Regions from separate parts of the Citrobacter sp. LST-B2 genome, predicted to be linked through region 4. Evidence: predicted binding sites of a transcription regulator. Region 4 holds the regulator's gene; each other region holds the start of a gene.
The links. The regulator Fur, encoded in region 4, represses iron uptake genes when iron is present. The targets are predictions, from matches to a motif close to ATAATAATGAGAACNACTATCAA.
Positions count from the first base shown of each region.

Region 1: a site for Fur is predicted at 2,996-3,018, ahead of sodA (superoxide dismutase [Mn]). Genes of this name have one in related genera too.
Region 2: a site for Fur is predicted at 2,241-2,263, ahead of sufA (Fe-S cluster assembly scaffold SufA). Genes of this name have one in related genera too.
Region 3: a site for Fur is predicted at 2,207-2,229, ahead of feoA (ferrous iron transporter A). Genes of this name have one in related genera too.

Region 1 is NZ_CP192598.1:4,860,175-4,864,981, reverse strand. It holds gene rhaS (HTH-type transcriptional activator RhaS) at 1-784, shown strand, start outside; gene rhaR (HTH-type transcriptional activator RhaR) at 925-1,773, shown strand; gene rhaT (L-rhamnose/proton symporter RhaT) at 1,770-2,804, opposite strand; gene sodA (superoxide dismutase [Mn]) at 3,091-3,711, shown strand; gene kdgT (2-keto-3-deoxygluconate transporter) at 3,905-4,807, shown strand, end outside.
Region 2 is NZ_CP192598.1:2,275,366-2,280,172, reverse strand. It holds gene sufC (Fe-S cluster assembly ATPase SufC) at 1-327, opposite strand, end outside; gene sufB (Fe-S cluster assembly protein SufB) at 337-1,824, opposite strand; gene sufA (Fe-S cluster assembly scaffold SufA) at 1,833-2,201, opposite strand; gene ACQ0PY_RS10910 (LysR family transcriptional regulator) at 2,675-3,550, opposite strand; gene ACQ0PY_RS10905 (Vmh family MBL fold metallo-hydrolase) at 3,674-4,525, shown strand; gene ACQ0PY_RS10900 (YdiH family protein) at 4,594-4,782, opposite strand.
Region 3 is NZ_CP192598.1:393,409-398,215, reverse strand. It holds gene ACQ0PY_RS01810 (Tex family protein) at 1-1,966, shown strand, start outside; gene feoA (ferrous iron transporter A) at 2,341-2,568, shown strand; gene feoB (Fe(2+) transporter permease subunit FeoB) at 2,587-4,807, shown strand, end outside.
Region 4 is NZ_CP192598.1:1,560,773-1,565,579, reverse strand. It holds gene seqA (replication initiation negative regulator SeqA) at 1-81, opposite strand, end outside; gene ybfF (esterase) at 272-1,045, shown strand; gene ybfE (LexA regulated protein) at 1,174-1,467, shown strand; gene fldA (flavodoxin FldA) at 1,617-2,147, shown strand; gene fur (ferric iron uptake transcriptional regulator) at 2,428-2,874, shown strand; gene tcuR (tricarballylate utilization LysR family transcriptional regulator TcuR) at 3,007-3,933, shown strand; gene tcuA (FAD-dependent tricarballylate dehydrogenase TcuA) at 4,031-4,807, shown strand, end outside.

The DNA.
Region 1 (4,807 bases), 1.8 Mb from region 4:
CATTGAGCCCCGCTTACCTCAGTCCGCTTTTCCAGAGCATCATCATGATTTTCATGAGATTGTGATTGTGGAACATGGCACCGGTATTCATGTATTCAATGGACAGCCCTATACCATCAGCGGCGGTACGGTTTGCTTTGTCCGCGACCATGACCGGCACTTGTATGAGCATACGGACAATCTTTGCCTGACCAATGTGCTCTACCGTTCGCCCGATGCGTTCCGCTTTCTGGCAGGGTTAGATCAGTTACTGCCGCAGGAACAGGATGGCGTGTATCCCTCTCACTGGCGGGTGAATCAGAGCGCGCTACAACAGGTGCGCCAACTGGTGGCAAAAATGGAACAGGACGGCGATGAGAGCGATCTCCCCGGCGTCGCCAATCGTGAAATTCTGTTTATGCAACTGCTGGTGCTGTTGCGCAAAAGTAGCCTGATGGAAGGGGCGGACAATAACGATGCGCGCCTGAACCAGTTGATGGCCTGGCTGGAAGATCATTTTGCGGAGGAGGTCTGCTGGGAGGCGTTGGCCGATCGCTTCTCGCTTTCCCTGCGCACGCTGCACCGCCAGTTGAAACAACAGACCGGGCTGACGCCGCAGCGCTATCTTAACCGTCTGCGCTTAATCAAAGCCCGCCATCTGTTGCGTCATAGCGATGAAAGCGTCACAGAAATCGCCTATCGCTGTGGTTTTGGCGACAGTAACCACTTTTCGACCCTGTTTCGCCGTGAATTTGACTGGTCGCCGCGCGACATTCGCCAGGGACGGGATGCGTTACTTCAGTAACGCGAATGCTATCAACGTTTTTCGCCGCCAGAATGTTAATAATCATCGATCTGTGATGCCGGAAATCTTATCCGGCCTGGGTGTTGACGTAATTTGCGGGTCGGATAAGGCGAAGCCATCATCCGGCAAGGAATATTCAGGTGGCGAATCAACTGATTCTTCTAAAAGATGACTTCTTTGCGAATGCCGGACAGGCCGTCGCTGTCGCCGATCGCTATCCGCAGGATGTGTTTGCCGAACATACGCATGATTTTTGTGAGCTGGTGATCGTCTGGCGCGGCAATGGTCTGCATGTGCTCAATGACCGTCCCTATCGCATCACCCGTGGCGATCTGTTTTATATTCGCGCCGAAGACAAGCACTCTTACACCTCCGTTAACGATCTCGTGTTACAAAACATCATCTATTGCCCGGAGCGGTTAAAGCTGAATCTGGGCTGGGAGAGCGCGATCCCGGGTTTTAACGGCACACCGCGACAGCCGCACTGGCGACTGGGCAGTGTGGGTATGACGCAGGCGCGCCAGGTGATAAGCCAGCTTGAGCATGAAAGTAACCAGCACGATCCGATCGCCAACGACATGGCGGAGCTGCTCTTTGGCCAACTGGTGATGACGTTGAAGCGTCATCGCTATGCGACCGACACGCTGCCAGCGACCTCCAGCGAAACGCTGCTGGATAAACTGATTACCGCGCTGGCCGCCAGTCTGGAGCGTCCGTTTGCGCTGGATGTCTTCTGCGATCGGGAAGCGTGCAGTGAACGCGTGCTGCGCCAGCAGTTTCGTAGCCAGACCGGAATGACGATTAACCAGTATCAGCGCCAGGTTCGCGTCTGTCATGCGCAATATTTACTTCAGCACAGCCGTCTGATGATCGGTGAGATTTCGATGAAGTGTGGCTTTGAAGACAGTAATTACTTTTCTGTGGTGTTTACGCGGGAAACCGGGATGACGCCCAGTCAGTGGCGTCATCTCAGTAATTCAACGGATTAGCTTGCCATACCCAGACCGACAATGTTGGCGGCGATGATGATCACCACACATCCCAGACTCAGGACGCTGACAGGACGACGCCCGGCGTTGTTCCACTCTTTCAGTACCAGACCGACAATACCACCGCACAGCACGTAGAAACTCATGTGCAGCATCCAACTGATGTAGTCATATTGCGCCGGAATGCGCGCGTGGCCCCAGGCGTAGAAAAAGAACTGCAAATACCACATCAGGCCACCCAGTGCGGACAGCAGCACGTTGGTGATGATAAGCGATTTTGCCAGAGAGAAGTCGGCTTTTACCGACAGGTTCTTCACTTTTGCCAGACGAATAAAACAGAAACCCAGGTTGACCAACGCGCCGCCGCCCATGATCACTACATAGCTTGGCAGTGCGACATACAGCGGGTCTACATCCAGCGCCGCGGCGGCTTCATGCATCGGCTTCGCCGCGTTCATCGCAAACGACATGCCTGCGGAGAAAATGCCGCACATTACCGCCAGCAACAGCCCTTTTTTCAGGTTGAATTCTTCGGCTTTGATGCCCATTTTACGCTCTTTGAGCTGGCCCGCGCGGGTGACGATCCCGACGCCAATCAGCGCAACCAGCACCCCGAGCAGCGTCATACGCCCGCCTTCGGTGTTAATCAACACATCAAAATTGCCGTTGATGATAGGGGTCATCAGCGTACCGACAATCAGCGTAATGCCGATGGCAATGCCAATCCCCATCGACATGCCAAGGTAGCGCATGGTCAGACCGTAGTTGATATTGCCGATGCCCCACATGGCGCCGAACAGAAACACCGGCAGTAGAGTGGAAAGGCTGAATGAACTGTAGTAGGCCCAGAAGTCAGGCAGCAGCATGGCGCTGATGGTCCACGGGAGGATCAGCCACGAGACAATCCCACCGACCGACCACATGGTTTCCCATGACCACTGTTTCACTTGTTTGAACGGGGCATAGAAACAGGCTGCACTGGCCGCACCTATCAAATGCCAAAAAATACCCATCGTAATCGCGTTACTCATCACATCATCCTCATTGTTTTTATCGTCGTTTCTAGCCTTCCGACGTCATGAGTTTAAAAATTGCGCAGATGTATAACCTTTTGCCGATTGCCGTGATTTTCCCTTTCTGGCAAAGACCCGGTTAAGTGGGTGATATGGCTCACATAATCAGCAATAGACGTTAATGTAATAACCTTAGTAAAAGTACGGCATTGATAATCATTTTCAATATCATTTAATTAACTATAATGAACCAACTGCTTACGCGGCGTTAACACCCGGCCGCTCGACAATAATGGAGATGATTATGAGTTATACACTGCCATCCCTGCCGTACGCTTATGATGCGCTGGAACCGCACTTCGATAAGCAGACGATGGAAATCCACCATACCAAACACCACCAGACCTATGTAAACAACGCCAACGCGGCGCTGGAAAGTCTGCCTGAATTCGCTAACCTGTCTGCTGAAGAGCTGATCGCTAAACTGGATCAGGTACCGGCCGACAAGAAAACCGTTCTGCGTAATAATGCGGGCGGTCACGCTAACCACAGCCTGTTCTGGAAAGGCCTGAAAAAGGGCACTACCCTGCAGGGCGATCTGAAAGCGGCTATCGAACGTGATTTCGGCTCTGTTGATAACTTCAAAGCAGAATTCGAAAAAGCTGCCGCCACCCGTTTCGGTTCCGGCTGGGCCTGGCTGGTGCTGAAAGGCGACAAGCTGGCGGTCGTTTCAACCGCAAACCAGGATTCCCCGCTGATGGGTGAAGCGATTTCTGGTGCGTCTGGCTTCCCGATTGTGGGCCTGGACGTGTGGGAACACGCTTACTACCTGAAATTCCAGAACCGTCGTCCGGACTACATCAAAGAGTTCTGGAACGTGGTGAACTGGGACGAAGCGGCTGCGCGTTTCGCTGCAAAAAAATAAGTCTTATTTAACAAGACATCGCGTTTATATGACCCCGTCGGCGTGGCCGGTGGGGTTTTTTTGTGATCAAAATCGAATGAAAAACAGTGATCCACAAAAATTGAAACATTGTTTTATTGTGTGGTTGGGATCACTTTTATTATTGTGCTGAATGTCTATCGTTGACACATCTTTACATCGGAAGGTGATGGAAATGCAGATTAAACGCACGATAGAAAAAATCCCTGGTGGCATGATGCTCGTCCCTCTGTTCCTGGGCGCGTTGTGTCACACGTTCTCTCCTGACGCGGGGAAATATTTTGGCTCATTCACCAACGGGATGATCACTGGCACGGTGCCTATTCTGGCCGTGTGGTTCTTCTGCATGGGAGCCTCCATCAAGCTAAGCGCGACGGGTACCGTCCTGCGTAAGTCCGGGACGCTGGTGGTGACTAAAATTGCCGTGGCGTGGGTAGTGGCGGCGATTGCCTCGCGGATTATTCCTGAACATGGCGTGGAGGCAGGATTCTTTGCCGGGCTGTCGACACTGGCGCTGGTTGCGGCAATGGACATGACCAACGGCGGGCTGTACGCGTCCATTATGCAACAGTACGGCACCAAAGAAGAGGCCGGGGCATTTGTTCTGATGTCGCTAGAGTCCGGACCGCTGATGACGATGATCATCCTCGGTACGGCCGGGATTGCGTCGTTTGAACCGCATGTGTTTGTCGGCGCAGTGCTGCCTTTCCTGGTGGGCTTTACGCTGGGTAACCTTGACCCGGAACTGCGTGAATTCTTCAGTAAAGCCGTCCAGACGCTGATCCCTTTCTTCGCCTTTGCGCTGGGTAACACCATCGATCTGAGCGTGATAGCACAGACCGGTCTGTTGGGTATTCTGTTGGGTGTGGCGGTGATTATCGTCACCGGTATTCCGCTGATTATTGCCGATAAACTGATTGGCGGCGGCGACGGTACAGCAGGAATTGCGGCGTCCAGCTCAGCAGGAGCTGCAGTGGCGACGCCGGTACTGATTGCAGAAATGGTGCCCGCGTTTAAACCGATGGCACCGGCTGCAACTTCGCTGGTCGCCACCTCGGTGATTGTGACATCAATCCTG
Region 2 (4,807 bases), 710 kb from region 4:
ATACGTACGCACCGCATTGAGCGCTGTTTGCAGGAAAAACTGATTGCTGACGCCGGGGATTTCCACCGGATACTGGAAGGCCATAAAGATACCTTCGCCTGCTCTTTCTTCCGGCGCCAGGTCCAACAGGTCTTTCCCTTTAAACATCACCGACCCGCCGGTGACCTCGTAATCTTCACGCCCTGCCAGCGTCGCAGAAAGCGTACTTTTCCCGGAGCCGTTCGGTCCCATAATGGCATGCACTTCCCCCGGACGAACCTCAAGGTTCAACCCACGCAGGATGGCTTTTTCTTCCACACTGACCTGTAAATCTTTAATCGTTAACATGTTTCTTCCTTAACCGACGCTGTGTTCAAGGCTAATGGCTAAAAGTTTTTGTGCTTCGACGGCAAACTCCAGCGGCAACTCGGAGAACACGTCTTTACAGAACCCGTTGACGATCATTGAGATCGCATCTTCTTCGCTGATACCGCGCTGCAGACAATAGAACAGCTGATCTTCACCAATCCGTGAGGTGGTCGCTTCGTGCTCCAACTGCGCGCTGTTGTTGCGGCATTCAACATACGGAAAGGTATGCGCTCCGCAGTCGGCGCCAATCAGCATCGAGTCGCACTGGGTAAAGTTACGGGCATTGGTGGCGGTCGGCATAATTTTGACCAGTCCGCGGTAGCTGTTCTGGCTGTGTCCGGCGGAAATCCCCTTCGAAATAATGGTCGAGCGGGTGTTCTTGCCGATGTGGATCATCTTGGTACCGGTGTCCGCCTGCTGATGACCGCTGGTTAACGCCACCGAATAAAATTCGCCGATCGAGTTGTCGCCGCGCAGAATACAGCTGGGGTATTTCCAGGTGATGGCTGACCCCGTTTCCGACTGGGTCCAGGACATTTTGCTGTTCTCGCCCTCACACAACGCGCGTTTGGTGACGAAGTTCAGAATGCCGCCGGTGTTGTTATCGCCAGGGAACCAGTTCTGGACGGTGGAGTATTTCACCTCGGCGTCTTTATGGATGATGACTTCCACGACCGCCGCGTGCAGCTGATAGCTGTCGCGCACTGGTGCGGAACAGCCTTCGATATAGCTTACATAGCTGCCTTCATCCGCTACCAGGATCGTGCGTTCAAACTGCCCGGTCTTTTCGGCGTTAATGCGAAAATAGGTTGAAAGCTCCATCGGGCAGCGCACGCCTTTCGGCACATAGATAAAAGTGCCATCAGAGGCGACTGCGGCATTCAACGCGGCGAAGAAGTTATCGTTGCCGGGCACGACGGTGCCAAGATACTGTTTCACCAGTTCGGGATGATCGTGTATCGCCTCACCAAAGGAGCAGAAAATGATCCCCTGCTCCGCCAGTTTTTCACGATAAGTGGTGGCAACAGAGACGGAGTCAAAAATGGCATCCACCGCGACTTCACGGCCTTCGCGTACCGGTACGCCAAGTTGTTCAAACGCGGCCTCAACTTCTTTGCTGAGAAAGGCGTTTGCCCCGGTTTGCTGGACCGCCCCCGGCTCAGAGGCGCAGGTCTCATCGCAATTCCCGCACGACGGCGCGGAATAGTAGCTGTAATCCTGATAATTCAGTTTCTCGTAGTGCGCCTTCAGCCAGTGCGGCTCCGGCATGTCGACCCACGCTCTGTACGCATTCAGGCGAAACTCCAGCATCCACTCCGGTTCATTACGTTTGGCCGAAATGGCGCGCACCACCTCTTCGTTGATCCCTTTCGCCAGCTCGTCTGTTTGCAGTTGGGTAAAGAAACCCTCTTTATAATTCAGGGGGCCGCCAGTCCAGGTTTTGACATCGTCAGTTGCTTCAGTATTACGAGACATAGTACCGCCTATACCCCAAAGCTTTCGCCACAACCGCATTCGTTCTGGGCTTTCGGGTTATGAAATTTGAATAACTGATTTAATCCTTCACGGACGTAATCCACTTCCGTGCCGTCGATAAACGGCATCGCCTGTAACGGGACATAGAGCTTCGCGCCTTCAACCTCAAACAGCAGATCGTCTTTTTCCGGATCGCTGACGATATCCAGCACATAGCCAAAACCCGCGCATCCCGTCTGTTTAACGCCCAGGCGCACGCCCAGCATGCCCGGCTGCTTTGCGACCAGTTCGCGAATATGGGCCGCTGCCGCCGGGGTTAGCGTCAATCCGCGCCAGGCAAAATCGTCCGGATTAAATGTTCCTGAATGCAATTCCATAGGGTTACCTCGCATAGTGAGCCATCAGGCTATAACACCATGTTAGTGATAACTATTCTCACTTCAACCCCTCAACAGCAGGGGCATTACGGTGTTTCACCTGTTTTGACCGCTTTTATTAAGCATAGACCCTGCCACGTGGGTTAAAAGGAATGGATGAATTTGTTCAATGTGCTGATTAATAATGACTTTATCGTCTGTCATCGACCGGACTGGTCAAAACAGTAAAGATGTATAGAAAATGACTATTTCAGGGATAGGAATGACGTGAGAAGCGTGAAAGCACAGAAAAACAAAACCCTTAAGGTTGTCAGTAACAGCCCTAAGGGTTCCGGCCCCATCCGGCGCTTATCTCCGGCACTCATGATGGCTTAGCTCTTGAAGGGGCGATAAGAATAGTCTCATATCGGCAAAGGTCATTTTTAACACAAATTGCTATCTGCTGTTTTATACGTCAGATCAATTCATGGATTTTACGGCATGGCGGTCTGGATCGCCTCCAGAAACAACCGAAGCCCGGCGGGCTGATGTTCACGGGAAAGATACAGGCCGTACACGGCAAGGCGTCGGGGTTGCAAGGTTGGTAGCAGGCGAACCAGTCGTCCCTGAGCCAGTCCTTCACGCGCTTCCTTTTCCGGCACCAGCGCTATCCCCATGCCTGCCAGCGCAGATTCACAAAGTAAAGACGAGATCCCGGCACTCAAGTTCCCCTTGATCGCCACCGAGACCGCCTCGCCCTGCTCGTTGAGAAAGTGCCACGATTTTCCTGCAAACCCACTGTAATACAGACAGTTATGCTGAGTGAGATCCTCCAGCGTCTGTGGGGTGCCGTGCTGACGCAAATACGCCTCTGATGCGCAGAGAACCGATTCGCAATCGCCAAGCCGGCGGGCAATCGCGCCAGGCTCCGGGTTATCGGTAATGCGAATGGCGACATCAATACGTTCACCGACCAGACTGACTGGCTGATTGTTTATCTCAACTTCAATGCGCAGTTCGGGATAACGCGCTAAAAATCCCGGCAGCATCGGGGCGAGAATATGCATTGCCGTAAAGTGCGCGCAGGCGACGCGTAGCGTTCCGCTGGGAATGTCTGCCGCCGACGCCGCGCCAATCGCTTGTGAGAGCTGCGCCAGCGTTCGCGTCTTCACCAGCGCCTCCTCCCCGGCGGGGGTAATTGTCAGCCTGCGCGAGGTGCGATGAATCAGCCGCGCCCCGGCCCATTTCTCCATCTCATCAAGATAGCGGCTCACCATCGGCCGGGAGAGACCCAGTGCCCGCGCCGCCGCACTCAGACTGCCTAAATCGCAGATATGATTGAATACCGTCGCCGCCATCACTCTGTCCATCGCCACCCATCCGATCGTTTTATGAAACTCAGCATGTTCTGATACGGGAATTCTAACAGATCTCAATTCCCTTAAAATACCGGCCACACACAAGACCATTTCATCTGCATAAGGCTATTCCTCATGAAAAGTAAACTGCTGGCCCTGCTGTTGCCTGCTGTCGCCTCCCCCCTGTTTGCCGCGCCGCTGCAACTTGACGTCTATAACCCGCAGGAGAACGCCATTTTCCCTGTCTCCTCAACGTTAGTATCCGGTCCGACGGAAGCGATATTGTTTGATGCGCAGTTCAGCACTAAAGACGGTGAAAAGCTGGTGGAGATGATTAAATCCCGTGGCAAGACACTGAAAACCATCGTGATTACCTCCGGCGATCCAGATTTCTATTTCGGCCTGCAGCCGATTGTAAAAGCCTTTCCTGACGCGAAGGTACTGGCCACGCCACGGGTCGTTGAGCATATTCGAGCCACCAAAGAGGCTAAGTTGCAGTACTGGGGACCTCAGATGAAAGAGGGGGCGCCAACGGCGCTGACCGTCCCGCAGGCAACCACAGAAACGCGCTTTCGCATCGATGGTGAAACGCTGGAACTGCGTCATCCCAGTGATTACGCGGCCTATGTTTGGGTGCCAGCGAACCGGACCATTCTCGGCGGCACGGGCGTGGCGTCAGGCATTCACGTCTGGACCGCTGACACCCAGACACCAGCGCAACGCGCATCATGGCGTCATGTTCTGACTGAAATGGATAGTCTAAAGCCTGCACAGGTTATTCCGGGTCATTACCTTGGTGAGCGCCCTGAAGGCGATCGGGCCATCCGCTTCACGCAGGATTATCTGCAATCGTTCGAACAGGCGCTGGCGGCGAAGCAAGGTTCGCCCTGGGTCATTAAAACGATGAAAACGGCGTGGCCGGGACTGGCAGAGGAAAGTTCGCTGGAATTGAGCGCGAAAGTGAATTCTGGCGAGATGGCGTGGTAATACCGCCAGTGAGGAACAAAAAAACCCGACGCGCATGTCGGGTTCTTTTTACGTTAACGATCGCTGAATCAATGAACGCCAAGGCGCCAGGCAAAGTAGATCTCTTCTTTTAATTCTGTGGAAGAGAGCGTCAGTAAATCGGCAAATTCCAGCTCAAGTTGTTTCAGTCTTTTGAGATACTGGGCTGGAGAAAGCTCTGTTTTATCACGACGTAAAAACTCAATTGCCAGTTGGGCCGGGTCTAGTTGGCTAGTCATATCATCCTCGCTTATGGTCAAAACC
Region 3 (4,807 bases), 1.2 Mb from region 4:
AGCGATTGAAGCCGGTCTGGAACCGCTGGCCGACCTGTTGTGGAACGACCCGTCACACGATCCGGACACCGAAGCGGCAAAATATATCGATGCAGAGAAAGGGGTTGCCGACAGCAAAGCCGCGCTTGATGGCGCACGCTATATCCTGATGGAACGCTTTGCCGAAGACGCCGCGCTGCTGGCGAAGGTACGTGACTATCTGTGGAAAAATGCCCATCTGGTTGCCAGCGTAGTCAGCGGTAAAGAAGAGGAAGGCGCAAAATTCCGCGACTATTTCGATCATCACGAGCCGATCGCCTCCGTGCCTTCTCACCGTGCGCTGGCAATGTTCCGCGGCCGTAATGAAGGCGTGTTGCAGCTTTCGCTGAATGCCGATCCGCAGTTCGATGAGCCGCCGAAAGAGAGCTACTGCGAGCAGATCATTATGGATCACCTCGGCCTGCGTCTGAACAACGCACCGGCAGACAGCTGGCGCAAAGGCGTGGTGAGCTGGACGTGGCGTATCAAGGTGCTTATGCACCTCGAGACCGAGCTGATGGGGACTGTCCGCGAGCGCGCGGAGGACGAAGCAATCAACGTATTCGCCCGCAACCTGCACGACCTGTTGATGGCGGCACCAGCGGGTCTGCGTGCCACTATGGGCCTCGATCCGGGTCTGCGTACCGGGGTAAAAGTCGCCGTGGTGGATGGCACTGGTAAGCTGGTCGCCACCGATACCATCTATCCTCACACCGGTCAGGCGGCGAAAGCCGCCATGGTAGTGGCTGCGCTGTGTGAGAAGTACAATGTGGAACTGGTGGCGATTGGTAACGGCACCGCCTCGCGTGAAACCGAACGCTTCTTCCTCGATGTACAGAAACAGTTCCCGAAAGTGACGGCGCAGAAAGTGATCGTCAGCGAAGCCGGGGCGTCAGTCTATTCCGCGTCAGAACTGGCAGCCCAGGAGTTCCCGGATCTCGACGTCTCGCTGCGCGGCGCGGTCTCTATTGCGCGCCGTCTGCAGGATCCGCTCGCTGAGCTGGTGAAAATCGATCCGAAATCGATCGGCGTCGGTCAGTATCAGCATGACGTCAGCCAGACACAGTTAGCCCGTAAGCTGGACGCGGTAGTGGAAGACTGTGTGAACGCCGTCGGCGTTGATTTGAATACGGCATCGGTTCCGCTGTTAACCCGTGTAGCCGGTCTGACCCGAATGATGGCGCAGAATATCGTGGCCTGGCGCGACGAGAACGGGCAGTTCCAGAATCGTCAGCAACTGCTGAAAGTCAGCCGACTGGGACCGAAAGCCTTCGAACAGTGCGCAGGCTTCCTGCGTATTAACCACGGTGATAACCCGCTGGATGCCTCCACCGTTCACCCGGAAGCCTATCCGGTCGTGGAACGTATTCTGGCGGCAACCCAACAGGCGCTGAAAGATCTGATGGGCAACAGCAGCGAACTGCGCAATCTGAAAGCCGTCGATTTCACCGACGACAAGTTCGGTGTCCCGACCGTCAGTGACATCATCAAAGAGCTGGAGAAACCAGGTCGCGATCCGCGTCCGGAATTCAAAACCGCGCAGTTTGCCGATGGCGTTGAAACCATGAACGATTTGCAGCCGGGGATGGTTCTCGAGGGTGCCGTCACCAACGTCACCAACTTTGGTGCGTTTGTGGATATCGGCGTTCACCAGGATGGACTGGTTCACATCTCATCGCTGTCGAACAAGTTTGTTGACGATCCCCACACCGTGGTGAAAGCGGGCGACATCGTGAAGGTGAAAGTACTGGAAGTTGACCTGCAACGTAAGCGTATTGCCCTGACGATGCGTCTGGACGAACAGCCGGGTGAAACCAATGCCCGTCGCGGCGGCGGCAATGATCGTCCGGCAGCGAAAGCGGCAAAACCACGTACTCGTGAAGCGCAGCCCGCCGGTAACAGCGCGATGATGGATGCGCTGGCGGCAGCAATGGGTAAAAAACGTTAAGTTTAGATCGAGTGCCGGATGGCGGCGGAACCGCCCTGTCCGGCCCTTTACCGCATCCACCTTCTCCATCGCGTTATATTTATCACGCCATTAACAGATGAAACCTTAATTAAACATTAACAACGTTAATTTATTAAGAATTCAAATCATTTCACCTGCTGGTTATTATTTTTGAGCCATATCAAAAATGACGCAGATTATTATTCAAACCTACATTCCGTCACATTTAATCGGTTGAAGATAAAAACCATTCTCATTATCATTGCATTGTTGATTATTTACTCTTTCCTTCGTTGGCTAATCATCTGGTCTCATGCCGCGCCCCTTTGCCCCATGAGGTAAACATCCAGTTAGCGAGAAACAAGTAGGTTCTTATGCAATTTGCTCCAGATACTGCGTGGAAAATCACTGGTTTTTCCCGAGAAATAAGTCCTGCATACCGTCAGAAACTGCTTTCCCTCGGCATGCTCCCGGGTTCCTCATTTAACGTGGTGCGCGTCGCCCCCTTAGGCGATCCTGTCCATATTGAAACGCGTCGCGTTAGCCTGGTATTGCGTAAAAAAGACCTGGCATTATTAGAAGTGGAAGCGGTTTCCTGTTAATACAGTGAGTCTATAACGATGAAAAAATTAACCATTGGCTTAATTGGTAATCCAAATTCCGGCAAGACAACCCTGTTTAACCAACTGACCGGTGCGCGCCAGCGCGTAGGCAACTGGGCTGGGGTCACCGTGGAACGTAAAGAGGGGCAATTCACGACCACGGATCATCAGGTCACGCTGGTCGATCTGCCCGGCACGTATTCGCTCACTACCATCTCTTCGCAAACCTCTCTGGATGAGCAGATTGCCTGCCACTACATTCTGAGCGGCGACGCCGACCTGTTAATTAACGTGGTAGATGCCTCAAATCTTGAGCGTAACCTCTATCTGACGCTGCAACTGCTTGAGCTGGGCATTCCCTGCATTGTTGCACTCAACATGCTCGACATTGCGGAAAAACAGAAAATCCGCATTGATATCGATGCCCTTTCAACCCGCCTTGGCTGCCCGGTCGTCCCGCTGGTTTCTACCCGTGGACGCGGTATCGAAGCGCTGAAGCTGGCGATTGACCGCCACAGCAAGAACGAAAACGTTGAACTGGTGCATTACGCCCAGCCGCTGCTGCGTGAGGCCGATAAACTGGCAAACGCCATGGCTAAAGAAATGCCGGTACAACAGCGCCGCTGGCTCGGCCTGCAAATGCTGGAAGGGGATATCTACAGCCGGGCATACGCCGGTGACGCTGCTGCGCAACTGGATATTTCGCTGGCGCATCTGAGCGACGAGATGGACGACCCGGCACTGCATATCGCCGATGCGCGTTACCAGTGCATTGCGGCGATCTGCGACGTGGTGAGCAATACTTTAACAGCAGAACCCAGCCGCTTTACAACGGCGGTGGATAAAATCATCCTCAACCGTTTTCTCGGTCTGCCGATCTTCCTGTTTGTGATGTACCTGATGTTCCTGCTTGCCATTAACATTGGCGGCGCGCTGGCCCCGATTTTTGATGCTGGCTCTGTGGCGATTTTTATTCACGGTATCCAGTGGATCGGTTATACCCTTCACTTCCCGGACTGGCTGACCATTTTCCTCGCCCAAGGGCTGGGCGGTGGGATTAACACCGTTCTGCCGCTGGTTCCGCAGATCGGCATGATGTACCTGTTCCTCTCGTTCCTCGAAGACTCCGGTTACATGGCGCGCGCAGCGTTTGTGATGGACCGTCTGATGCAGGCGCTGGGACTGCCGGGCAAATCATTCGTCCCGCTGATTGTCGGCTTTGGCTGCAACGTGCCATCGGTGATGGGGGCCCGCACCCTGGATGCGCCACGTGAGCGTCTGATGACGATCATGATGGCACCGTTCATGTCCTGTGGGGCACGACTGGCGATTTTCGCCGTGTTTGCGGCGGCCTTCTTCGGGCAGAACGGCGCGCTGGCGGTGTTCTCCCTGTATGTGCTGGGCATTGTGATGGCGGTTCTGACCGGCCTGATGCTCAAACACACGATCATGCGTGGCGAAGCGTCTCCGTTTGTTATGGAGCTTCCGGTTTATCACGTCCCGCATATCAAGAGTCTGATCATCCAGACCTGGCAGCGCCTGAAAGGGTTTGTGCTGCGCGCCGGTAAAGTGATCGTCATTGTCAGCATCTTCCTGAGCGCGTTTAACAGCTTTTCACTCAGCGGCAAGATTGTCGATAATATCAACGATTCGGCGCTGGCCTCCGTCAGTCGCGTCATCACTCCCATCTTTAAACCGATTGGTGTTCATGAAGACAACTGGCAGGCAACGGTTGGGCTGTTCACGGGTGCGATGGCGAAAGAAGTGGTGGTCGGTACACTCAACACGCTCTATACCGCAGAAAACATTCAGGATGAGGAATTTAATCCGGCTGAATTTAATCTTGGCGATGAGCTGCTGAGCGCGCTGGATGAAACCTGGCAGAGCCTGAAAGATACTTTCAGCCTGAGCGTACTGGCGAACCCTATTGAAGCCAGCAAAGGCGACGGAGAAATGGCGACTGGCGCAATGGGCGTCATGGATGCGAAATTTGGCAGCGCGGCGGCAGCCTACAGCTACCTGATTTTCGTCCTGCTGTATGTTCCCTGCATCTCGGTAATGGGGGCAATTGCCCGTGAATCGAGCCGCGGCTGGATGGGCTTCTCCATTCTGTGGGGGCTGAACATCGCCTACTCGCTGTCAACCCTGTTCTACCAGGTCGCCAGCTACAGTGAGCATCCGCGCTACAGTCTGGTTTGTATCCTGGCCGTGATCCTGTTTAACGTTGTGGTGCTGGGAC
Region 4 (4,807 bases):
CTCGGATGCGCTCTCGCCGATATGCTTCGTGTGGCTGGCAATATAGCTGTAGAGTTCATCATCAACTTCAATCGTTTTCATCTTAATCCAGTGCGGTGTCTTATCTGATCTGAAATACAAATCGTTGGGAGTATAGGAGCAAATCCCAACAGCGAATAGCGTCAAACCCGGCTGAACAAAAAACTCGGAGAAAACCGAAGTGGTTGCAGCCCAGTGGCAGAATGGTCAACATAATACCCTAACCCGACAGAGCGAAAAAAAGAACTTTGCCATGAAATTGAATATCCGAGCGCAATCCGCACAAAACCTGCACAATAATTCTCCCATCGTACTGGTTCACGGTTTATTTGGCAGTCTGGACAATCTGGGCGTGCTTGCTCGTGATCTGGTGAACGACCATGACATCATCCAGGTCGATATGCGTAACCACGGTCTCTCTCCTCGCGACCCAGTGATGAACTACCCGGCGATGGCGCAGGATCTGCTGGATACGCTGGATGCGCAACACCTCGAAAAAGCCACCTTCATTGGCCACTCGATGGGGGGTAAAGCGGTGATGGCGCTCAGTGCGCTGGCTCCGGAACGCATCGATCGCTTAGTGGCTATCGATATCGCCCCGGTGGACTATCATGTCCGCCGCCACGACGAAATTTTCGCGGCTATCAACGCGGTGACGGCATCAGCGGCAAAAACTCGCCAGCAGGCGGCAGCGGTCATGCGCGAACATCTTAATGAAGAAGGCGTGATTCAATTTTTGCTGAAATCGTATGTTGACGGCGAGTGGCGCTTCAACGTGCCGGTACTGTGGGAACAATATCCGCATATCGTCGGCTGGGAGACAATTCCCGCCTGGAATCATCCGGCGCTGTTTATCCCCGGCGGCAACTCCCCATACGTCACCGAGGCGTATCGCGACGATTTACTGGCACAGTTTCCGCAAGCACGTGCGCATGTGATTGCCGGGGCCGGTCACTGGGTGCATGCCGAAAAACCGGAGGCGGTGTTGCGCGCCATCCGTCGTTATCTTAATGAAACAGCTAACTGATTAAAAACTCAGCGTCCGTGCGCGATTACGCGTGTGAACGTTGGCGCGCCTCATTCGCTGATGTATGATGGCGCGCTATCCATCCGGGCAGAGGCCTGGCTGATTGTTTCCCCGAAGTCACCAATATCATGGCCAAAGAACAAACGGACCGTACGACACTAGATCTGTTCGCGCACGAGCGTCGCCCGGGACGACCGAAAACCAATCCGCTTTCACGCGATGAACAGCTGCGCATTAATAAGCGTAATCAACTCAAACGCGACAAAGTTCGCGGTCTTAAGCGTGTCGAACTCAAACTCAACGCAGAAGCTGTTGACGCGTTGAATGAGCTGGCGGAATCCCGAGAGATGAGCCGCAGTGAACTGATCGAAGAGATATTGATGGCCCAACTGGCAACGCTACGCGGCCAGGATCTCGCCTGAAATTATCCTCTCTCCCACTTTCGTGTAGCATGGAGTGCACTCGTATGCGTTTGCTATTTCCGCATACCTGACTGTTCTGCTATGATTGCCCTTATCTGTGGGCAATTCGCCACCACCATTTCAATAAGTTTCAAGAGGTTACTTTACTCATGGCAATCACTGGCATCTTTTTCGGCAGCGACACCGGGAATACCGAAAATATCGCAAAAATGATTCAAAAACAGCTTGGTAAAGACGTTGCCGATGTGCATGACATTGCAAAAAGCAGCAAGGAAGATCTCGAAAGTTATGACATTCTGCTGCTTGGCATCCCAACCTGGTACTACGGTGAAGCGCAGTGCGACTGGGACGACTTCTTCCCTACCCTCGAAGACATCGATTTTAACGGCAAACTGGTCGCACTGTTCGGCTGTGGCGATCAGGAAGATTATGCAGAATACTTCTGCGACGCGTTAGGCACAATCCGCGATATCATTGAGCCGCGCGGTGCAACCATCGTGGGTCACTGGCCGACCGCTGGCTATCATTTTGAAGCCTCCAAAGGTCTGGCGGATGATAACCATTTTGTCGGTCTGGCGATTGACGAAGACCGTCAGCCGGAACTGACCGCCGAGCGCGTGGAAAAATGGGTGAAGCAGATCTCTGAAGAATTGCACCTTGATGAGATCATCAACGCCTGATGTACGGCGGCGCAGACAAGGTTTGCGCCGCATCAATAGACAGAACCAATCAAAATAATTGCTACAAATTTGTAACTTTCTTGCCCATCCCTGTACAATGTGCGGGAGTTTTTAGGTGGCGCTCTCATTTCCAGGCAATACCGACTATTTATTAACATTTGCCAGAGGCTTGCAGTTTTCATTTAGACACGGCAGTCCTATAATGAAACGCATTATCCCGAGTGCAATTTCTGTCACTTCTTGTATGAAGTGAATCGTTTAGCAACAGGACAGATTCCGCATGACTGACAACAATACCGCATTAAAGAAGGCTGGCCTGAAAGTAACGCTTCCACGTTTAAAGATTCTGGAAGTTCTTCAGGGACCGGATAACCATCACGTCAGTGCGGAAGATTTATACAAACGGCTGATCGACATGGGTGAAGAAATTGGTCTGGCGACCGTGTATCGCGTGCTGAACCAGTTTGATGACGCCGGTATCGTAACCCGCCACAATTTTGAAGGCGGCAAATCCGTTTTCGAGCTGACCCAGCAGCATCATCACGATCACCTGATTTGCCTTGATTGCGGCAAAGTGATCGAATTTAGCGATGAGTCTATTGAAGCGCGCCAGCGTGAGATCGCGTCGAAGCATGGCATTCGTCTGACGAACCATAGCCTCTACCTCTATGGCCACTGCGCTGAAGGCGATTGCCGCGAAAACGAACACGCGCATGACGCGAAATAATCTGCATTATTCTGAAAAGCCAACCTGCCGGTTGGCTTTTTTTATGCCTGCCATTCCCTACTCAGCGCTTTCTTCTGCCTGCATGTTGCTTTAATGTAAAATATCTTACCCTGCTTCGTCCGGAGAATCGAAATGGAACTTCGCCAGCTACGTTACTTTGTCCGTATTGTAGAAACCGGCAGTATGGGCAGCGCGGCGCTCGATCTCGACATCGGCGTGTCCGCCCTGAGCCAGCAGATGACGCGGCTGGAAAACGAACTCGCGATCCGCCTGTTGCAGCGAACCACGCGCGGCGTCACGCCCACTAACGCTGGTCTGGCCTTTTACTCGCAGGCACAACTGGCGCTACGCCACGCCGATGATGCGATCCTGGCCGCTCGCGAGGCGCGTCTTTCGGGACACGTCAGCGTCGGCATGGCCCCCAGCACCGCCTCCATCCTGGGAATACCGTTTATTCATGCCATGCGGGAACATTACGCCGACGTTCGCCTGCACGTGGTGGAAAGCCTGTCGGGTAATCTGGAACGGATGATCAACACGCGCCAGATTGATCTGGCGGTCGTGTTTCAAAAAGAGAAGATCCTGCGCTGGAGCGCCAGACCGGTTCTTGAGGAGCGCCTGTTTCTGATTGGCACACACGAGCTGCTGGTGGATATTCCGGATGACACCATAACGCCTGCTCAACTGGCGAATATTCCCCTGATCATGCCAAGCCAGGGACACGGCCTGCGTGGCAGACTGGAAGCCATCTGTCAGGAACACGGACTGAAGGTCGATATTGCCACGGAAATTGACGGCCTGACGTTACTGATGCGCGCCGTTGGCAGCGGACTCGGCGCCACGCTGCAACCCGGTGCAGCCATTTCGCATCTTGAGAGGGAAGCGCTAAGAGTGATCGGCGTCCATAATCCTGTCCTCAGCCGCCCCAATTTTCTGGTCAGTCTGTCGGACGATGAACTCACCCCTGCCGGTCTTGCAGCCCGCGTAATACTCACAAAAGTCATGCGTGAACTCGTTGAAACCGGTCATTGGCCGGGCGCAACCCTTTACGCTCCCTAAACCCCTCTTTAGCTATTCGTCATAGCGCCCATACAATCAGCACGTATACATTTCAATTACAAATTTAACAAATAGTTAAATGGTAATGGAGTAGACGATGGTTGATGTACTGGTGATTGGCGGTGGTAATGCCGCGTTATGTGCCGCCTTAACCGCCCGTGAGGCAGGAGCTTCCGTGCTGCTGTTAGAGGCTGCGCCCCGGGAATGGCGCGGCGGGAATTCCCAACACACGCGCAATTTACGCTGTATGCACGATGCGCCACAGGATGTGCTGGTCGAGAGTTATCCCGAAGAGGAGTTCTGGCAGGATCTCTGGCGTGTCACCGAAGGCAATACCAATGAAGCGTTGGCGCGACTGGTGATCCGGACCTCTTCCCAGTGTCGCGACTGGATGCGTCAGCACGGCGTTAATTTTCAGCCTCCGCTCTCTGGCGCGCTGCACGTGGCGCGTACCAATGCCTTCTTCATGGGCGGCGGTAAAGCCCTCGTGAACGCCTATTACCGCAGCGCAGAAAAGCTGGGGGTACAGATTCGCTACAACACGCCGGTACAGGCACTTGAATTGCGCAACGGCGAATTCATCGCAGCCCTGGCAGGTCACGAGCGCATTGAGGCGAAAGCCTGCGTACTCGCCGCCGGTGGATTTGAATCCAACCGCGAATGGCTGCGCGACGCCTGGGGAGAGAACGCTCGTGGCGAATGGCCAGCCGATAACTTCCTCATTCGCGGCACCCGCTTTAATCAGGGCGTCTTGCTCAAGTTTATGATCGATGCCGGTGCTGACATTATCGGCGATCCGTCTCAGTCCCACTGTGTAGCGATTGATGCCCGGGCCCCGTTGTACGACGGCGGCATTTGTACCCGCGTGGATTGC